Regions from separate parts of the Leptolyngbya sp. NIES-2104 genome, predicted to be linked through region 2. Evidence: riboswitches for the same ligand, from Rfam matches in the RefSeq annotation. Region 2 holds a riboswitch; the other holds the start of a gene.
What was found. Region 2 has a riboswitch for cyclic di-AMP ahead of NIES2104_RS12240 (universal stress protein). Riboswitches for the same ligand answer to the same signal wherever they lie in the genome.
Positions count from the first base shown of each region.

Region 1 (3,412 bases), 2.4 Mb from region 2:
TAAGTTTCGGTTTTGCTCCGGTGTACGATCGACCAGAAATAATCTTGGCAACTTCCTCGCGATTTTCATCACAGTAGCGACAGGACTCGATCATCGCTTTGAGCAATGCCCGATAGGTTTTCGGATTCTCATCGATGAATGATTGCATTACACCGAGTAAGCGATCGGGATGTCCATTCCAAATCTCTCGACCCTGAGCAAAGGTAAATCCAATTCCTTCATTGCCAGTAATAGCGCGAGTATTCCAAGGTTCTGCCACCATGTAAGCTTGCATGGCTCCGATTCGCACATTCGTCACCATCTGCGGTGGCGGAATGATGATCACGCGGAACTCTTCTAAAGGATTAACACCCGCAGCAGCAGCAACATACCGCACAAAGTATTCATAAATCGCAGAACTAAGAACGACTGCCCAAACACGACGTTCTGAAGGTAGCGCCTCAAAGTAGCGGCGAAAGTCTTGTCCGAATGCTTCTAAGTTACCGTTGTACTCGAACCAGGGACGCAATCCCGCATCCCACATCGATCGATTCATCGTCATCGCATTGCCATGATGATGAATCGTCATCCCTGCACACATCGGCGCATGACGCGCTCCTTCCGCCCCGATTCGAGCATTTGTAATCGCACCCGCAACCACAGGCGAAGCATCTAATCGACCGAATATCAAACCATCGCGAGAAGTTGCCCAGCTTGCTTCACGGCTCAATCGCACATTCAAACCATACTTGCGAAAAAAGCCTTTTTCCCAAGCGATCGCAAACGGCGCACAGTCATTTACCGGAACATAGCCGATCGTTAAATTCGGCTTCTCTAATTCGCTCGATTTAATTACCGGAGTAATCGACATCGCCGCTTCAGACAGTCCTTGAGGTGCACGATTCGCATTAATCGCACACGAAGAAAGTGAAGTCGCGATCGCAGAAGCACCCATGCCCGCAAGAAATTCGCGGCGAGTCCATTGATTCGTCATCGGTTTACCTCTACGATGCGCGACGGCGATGAGTCACCCAGACTTCGATCTGAGCCAGAGCAAAATCAAGTAACAATCCGGTTAGTCCGATCACTAACACAGCTAAAAACACCGAACTAAGATTTAATCGGCTCCATTCGTCCCAGACAAAGAAGCCGATTCCCACACCTCCTGTAAGCATTTCAACAGCAACAATGACAAGCCAAGCCACTCCCAGACTAATTCGCAAGCCTGTGAAGATGTACGGCAAACTAGCAGGGAGAACAATCTTGAGTATCCGTCTCCAATAAGGCATTTCCAACACTCGCGCCACGTCTAGATAGTCTTTTGGCACACTGGCGACTCCCAGAGCGGTGTTGATGATGGTTGCCCATAGAGAAGTAATGAAAATCACGAAAATCGCGGAAGGATCAGCTAAGTTAAAAATCGCTAATGCGATCGGTAGCCAAGCGAGCGGTGAAACGGGTTTGAAAATCTGAATCACTGGATTAAGAGTCAGCATCGCCTTTTTAGACATGCCGATCAAAAATCCGATCGGGATCGCTACGATCGCGCCCAATCCAAACCCCAGTAAGACTCGTCTTAGGCTTGCTAACAACAGCCATCCTAACCCCAAATCACCCGGACCTCGACGGTAAAACGGATTGAGAATATAGTCCAAATTTGCCATCAATGCTTCCGGGGGCGTGGGCATCAATTCATGTTTGTTTAGCGCAATGATCCACCAGAGTGCAATCACTCCAGCGAAACCAAGAGCGGGATAGATAAAGCGATCGCTTGATACGATCGGTTTTGCCCGGCGCATTGTAGCCTGACCGACAGCAGCAAATACCGCTGCTAAATTGAGTTGCGGGATCATAGGGTCTGGTTCTCCAGAGTCAAACTCTCAACGTGCCGACGGAGTTAGCTGACGGGCGAGGACTGAGAGATTGTCCCCGGTTGGATTGCTTAGAAGGTGTCTAAGTTCACAACCGTAAGCCCCGATTAAACTGGTTCCTCCGCTTCAGAAGATTCTGAATTAGGCTGACCGACTCGAATTAGTAGAACTTTAGCATTGAGGTGCAATTTTGAACAATCTTTCTTTTGAAATATTGAGGATTGAGCGATCGGGTTTCATTGAGTAGAAGGACTTAGCGGGTATTTGAAAAGTATGACCAGCCTTTTCGCTTCGTTGCTCACCCGCCCTGAAATGAATTTCGGGCTAATCGACGAAAGTCTACTGGAGTAGACTGAGAACGGATCTCAAGGTCTTAGTTCATTTTTAATGAACTTGCACCGATTAGCCCGAAATTCTATTTCAGGGCGGGATGCGGCAATGAACAAAGACACTTCAAGCATTCTCTTAGCAACGATCGAGTTTTTTCCAACAACAAACACTACCCAAGCGGGCACTGTGTGATCAAGCAACTGCCTCCAAACTGGAATAGAGCGCATCAATCAAAGCAACATTGAGCGTTCGACTACTCACTTTTGGAGTTCATCATGGAAGTTTCGACTTTTGAATTGCTGGTGAAGCGGATTGCTCCGAGAATGGCACTCCCGCCCGTACAGCAGCCCGTCGCTCGTCGTGTGGTTCAAGGTTATTTTCTAACCGTTTCTAACTTGGAATCGATCGATCTAAGATATCGCCTAGAGTTTCGCATTAGCTTACCGGACAATCTGACTCAAGCCGACGCGATGACCCGACTGCTCGAAGGAAATACCGTTTTAATCATTGATATTGCAGGTGCAAACACGGTACTGACCCTCACTCGCGTTGGTACCACTGGACGGTATGTAAGCCAAGAATTTATCATTCCAGCCCAGAAAACCGCTTCGATTCAGTTGTTGCCCGATGTCGCTCGATTCGCAGCGCAAGATAATCCGATGTTGGAAATTCGCGGATTTGTGTCGCTGTTGTTGCCGCGTGTGTTTGGCGGAACCCCGATCGAGAATGTGCTGGGTCGCCCTCAAAGTCCTCGCCCGGTTCGCGTGTTGCTCAATGCTGAAGTTCGCGGCACGTTTTTACCGAATGACTTTCCTGCAAATTCGGCAAGCACCGACTTTGATCAAATCAATTACTCGCTGGCACTCGCAAGCGGTCGCGCTTTGAATGAACTGACTTCTGAGCCGCCTCGGATTCTGGTGCCGGGAAGTCCGATCGGAGTCGAAATTGCACCGGGTGCGATCACGATGACTCCTGTCGCTTCAGAGACTGCGGACTTAGGCGCAATGCTGGCTGGAATGCTCACCAATGGCAATGGTGCCAGTCTAGAGTCGCTCAATCGATCGCTGTCTGAGTTGGATTTGCCCATCACGATGAAAAAACTGTAGTTTTGCTCGATCTCATGCCCCTTGGGTTGGCGGTGATTGCCGTCAACCTTTTTTCTGGAGAACTGCGAATGATGACTTTTAAACCGTTGTGCCATAGTTGGGTTGCGCTGCATCCTGAACCGAAAG
Region 1 is NZ_BBWW01000001.1:4,981,955-4,985,366, forward strand. It holds gene NIES2104_RS23980 (CmpA/NrtA family ABC transporter substrate-binding protein) at 1-973, opposite strand, end outside; gene ntrB (nitrate ABC transporter permease) at 984-1,832, opposite strand; cyclic di-AMP (ydaO/yuaA leader) riboswitch at 1,852-2,008, opposite strand; gene NIES2104_RS23990 (hypothetical protein) at 2,456-3,286, shown strand; gene NIES2104_RS23995 (DUF1350 family protein) at 3,355-3,412, shown strand, end outside.
Region 1: another riboswitch for cyclic di-AMP. It lies ahead of ntrB (nitrate ABC transporter permease); the one in region 2 lies ahead of NIES2104_RS12240 (universal stress protein).

Region 2 (3,412 bases):
CGGGTGTAATGTGGGTGATTTTAGAACAGACTTCGGATCAACATGAGAATTTTCGTCCCCGATTGGGAATTTTGTACGGGCTATTAGCGGCGATCGGGCAGGCAGTAGGCGCTGTAATGTCTCGATCGGCGTTAGTAAACACCGAAATTGATTCCTTGTGGAGTACGCTGATTCGATTGATGGGTGGCACGATCGCGCTTTTTATTTGGATACTGCTGAAGCGTCAATCGACTGAAGTAATTAAACCTTTACGCGATCCTAGGTTACTCACGATCATTACTGGAACTGCCTTTATCAGTACTTATCTCGGCATTTGGCTCCAGCAAACTTCGCTAAAATATGCTACCACCGGAATCGCTCAGGCACTCAGTAGTACCAGTCCACTTTTTGTCATACCTCTAAGTCGAGCGATGGGCGATCGCGTTAGTATGCGATCCGTCATCGGTGTCCTGATTTCGCTAGTGGGAGTGAGCTTATTATTTCATCGTCAGTGATTCAGATCACTGATGTGTTAAAGTGCCATTGCAAGTAGTACTCATTACTTTGGATAGTTCCTATCGTGTTCGGTTCATGTAACGTTATGCTGCGGAAGCGACCCATCCTGCCAGAATTGGCAGAACCGCATAGTATTGATAGAGGGAGTTAAATGATGCGTCTTGTTCGGGGGCACTGGGAACACTAAAGCGGGTTGAGATCCTGGCATCATGCAAGTTTGAGGAATGTTTGCTATGCAGGTTTTGTTGCTGATTTTGGGGCTGTTTTATTGGGCGGTTGTCCCCGTTCTGTTCGTAAGCTGGCTGGAATTTTTCCGCCACGACGAAGACAACCTCACTGATAGAGAACAGAAAATATCGCGATTCATGATTGCGATCGCCAGCATCTTCTGGATTGTGACTCTGCCTTTTGCCTACGTAGAACTTTTGGATAAGTTCAAACGTGCTAGTCGATCTGCCCGTCTTTACCAGAAAATGCTAGAAAACCCGAATTCAGCGCTCAATTCCAGTGACGAGATACAGTTCTCAAATCATTAAAGTGTTTCAATCGTTACCATTTCACTCTGGGGATGGATAGAAATTAAACAGCGATCCCCGACACTAGAAGAATCAAGTTTAAGATTTCTGCTGTCAATGAGAATACAGTTTTTGAAGCAATCGAGAGTTTTTTTGAGCGGCTGGTATAATGGAAACGAATTTGCTACTGAGGTTGGAATTTTATGACACCTCGCCCTTTTGTTTTGAAAGTAGCAGTTCTTACCCGCTCAACTGTATTAAATTAGCCAACAACAGCAAGCCAGGAGACCTGGTTTTTTGTTGCCAAAACTGCTCACTAGTTCGTTTCGTAAACGTTAGGGAAGCTAATCTGTGGGTCGCCTAATCTGAATCAAGCGGAAATTTTGAGCCGCTCGACTTCAAAGCGGAGGAACCAATCTTTGGGGCGAATCTTGAACATCGGTTTGAGAAAGACACCTTCCAGTCTTAGCCCGTCAGCTAACTCCGTCGGCAATGGGAGGATGACTTAGCGTGTGTTCGCCACTCTAAGTATCCTGAACTGAATCGATCGAGATCATTCGATCGAAAAAACTCCCTCACCCACCTCTCATGCGTCGTGTAGTTAGGAGAGGTTGAATTCAATGAACGTTCATTCAATGCTGGTACGTCTCGAAGGCACACTCGGTCGTGCTGATTTAGTCCAAAAAATGGTTCTGATTCCTGCTGCGGGTTCATCACGTGCAGAAGATTCCGAGATTAATCTCGTAGTAGGCTATTCTAACTCTCCAGGGAGTCAGACGGCGCTTGATTTGACGCTATGGATCGCTCACCAAACCCGACTTGCAACGGGGAAACAGGTGACGGTTCAAGTGGTGTATGTGATCGATGATGGCATCATGAATCGGATTCCGGTGTTTGATTCGGGTCGCAAGCGCAAAGAGAAGGCTGAAGGCGAATGGCGCACCAGTCGAACGGCGATCGCGGAATTAGAAACGGCAACGAAGGCGCAATACGGAACGGCGGAATTGTTTGAACAAGCCGATCGGATTTTGTGGAATGCTCGCTGTATGGCGGAGGAATGGCGCGGATCGCTCAAGACGCATTTGCGGTTTGGGGTGGTTGCCAAGGAGTTGAAAGAAGTGGTGGCGACTGAGAAAGCGTCATTGTTGATTTTGGGTTGTGATTCGCCGAGTCATCCCTTGGTGCGGCAATTGGGCAAATCGTTCCCGTGTCCGGTGTTGGGAATTCCGTCAGTGTTGGAAGGCGAATAATTCCCGCCGTGAAATTCGGCTACAACCGCGAAATCCGGGTAGAGACGCGATTAATCGCGTCTCTACGTCGTTGGATAAACGCGGAATTGATTGCATTCGTTCAAATCGTTGAATGAACGCAAAATCGATCGCAACAACGATTTGATCAATCCGCGATCGACAATCCCCAAAAATGATTCGCGCACGCATGGAAAAGAACTGTAACCCTGTGTAGTTCTATGCAATCAGTGATCGATCGCTGAATTTGTCACTGCATTGTGTTGTTTACCGTTCCTAAAATCGTGCGCTTCATCTCTAAAATCTTTCTCTCAACGATCAGTATTACTGCGTTGACCGTTCTACCGGGAATTGCTCACGCCCAGACACCCGGTATTGCTCGAATTCCACAATCCTCTACCCGTTGTGAAACCGCGATCGCATCCGTCAAATCGTCTCTGGCTCAACGGGGTTATTTCATTCCTTGGAAAGCTGCGGGGCGCTCGATTAAACCGCAGGTCGTATTCAATGACGATGGCATTCGGAACAGCTATTATGACTATCCATCTGGACGGACTCAAACCCTGGCATTTCGCTTATCTGGAGATGCCACGCGGCTCTATCAAGGCTTAATGAGTTCACCTCAGTTAATGGCAACGTTCGGCGCTCAGATCATGGCAAGCTGCGATCGCATCGGGCTGGTAGAATTTTCCCATTGGCATGAAGGGTATGTTCCGGTTGGATATTTCCCTGATCGAATGGCTCGAACCTTTACTTGGACGGACATTGACGAAAATAGCCCCCATCAGCGGTGGATTCAAACAGCAAACGGCTCTCAAATTCAATATCAATGGGGATACTATTTTTCGCCTTAATGCCGCAAAACAAGCTGCCTCAGTTGATTACGGAATTTAGTGTCTAAATATTTTTCTTGAAGCGATCGCCATTCTTTAAACGCGATCGTTCTTCTTTGGTCGAGTTTGTTCGAGAAGATCGGACACAGTTTCTCGATCGAGTCATCCAAATATTTATGTAAGAATTCTTGCAGCACAACGCTGTCTTGAATCTGCCCTAACACTTCCTGAATCTGTTGAAATTCGCGCACTTGCGCTTTGTAGTCCTCGCCGTAGAAATCTGTGAAGAGTTCGGTTTGATAGCGCAATCGCTTCATCTGCT
Region 2 is NZ_BBWW01000001.1:2,630,338-2,633,749, forward strand. It holds gene NIES2104_RS12230 (DMT family transporter) at 1-494, shown strand, start outside; gene NIES2104_RS12235 (hypothetical protein) at 729-1,031, shown strand; cyclic di-AMP (ydaO/yuaA leader) riboswitch at 1,387-1,514, shown strand; gene NIES2104_RS12240 (universal stress protein) at 1,631-2,260, shown strand; gene NIES2104_RS12245 (hypothetical protein) at 2,240-2,449, opposite strand; gene NIES2104_RS12250 (hypothetical protein) at 2,518-3,111, shown strand; gene NIES2104_RS12255 (CHAD domain-containing protein) at 3,108-3,412, opposite strand, start outside.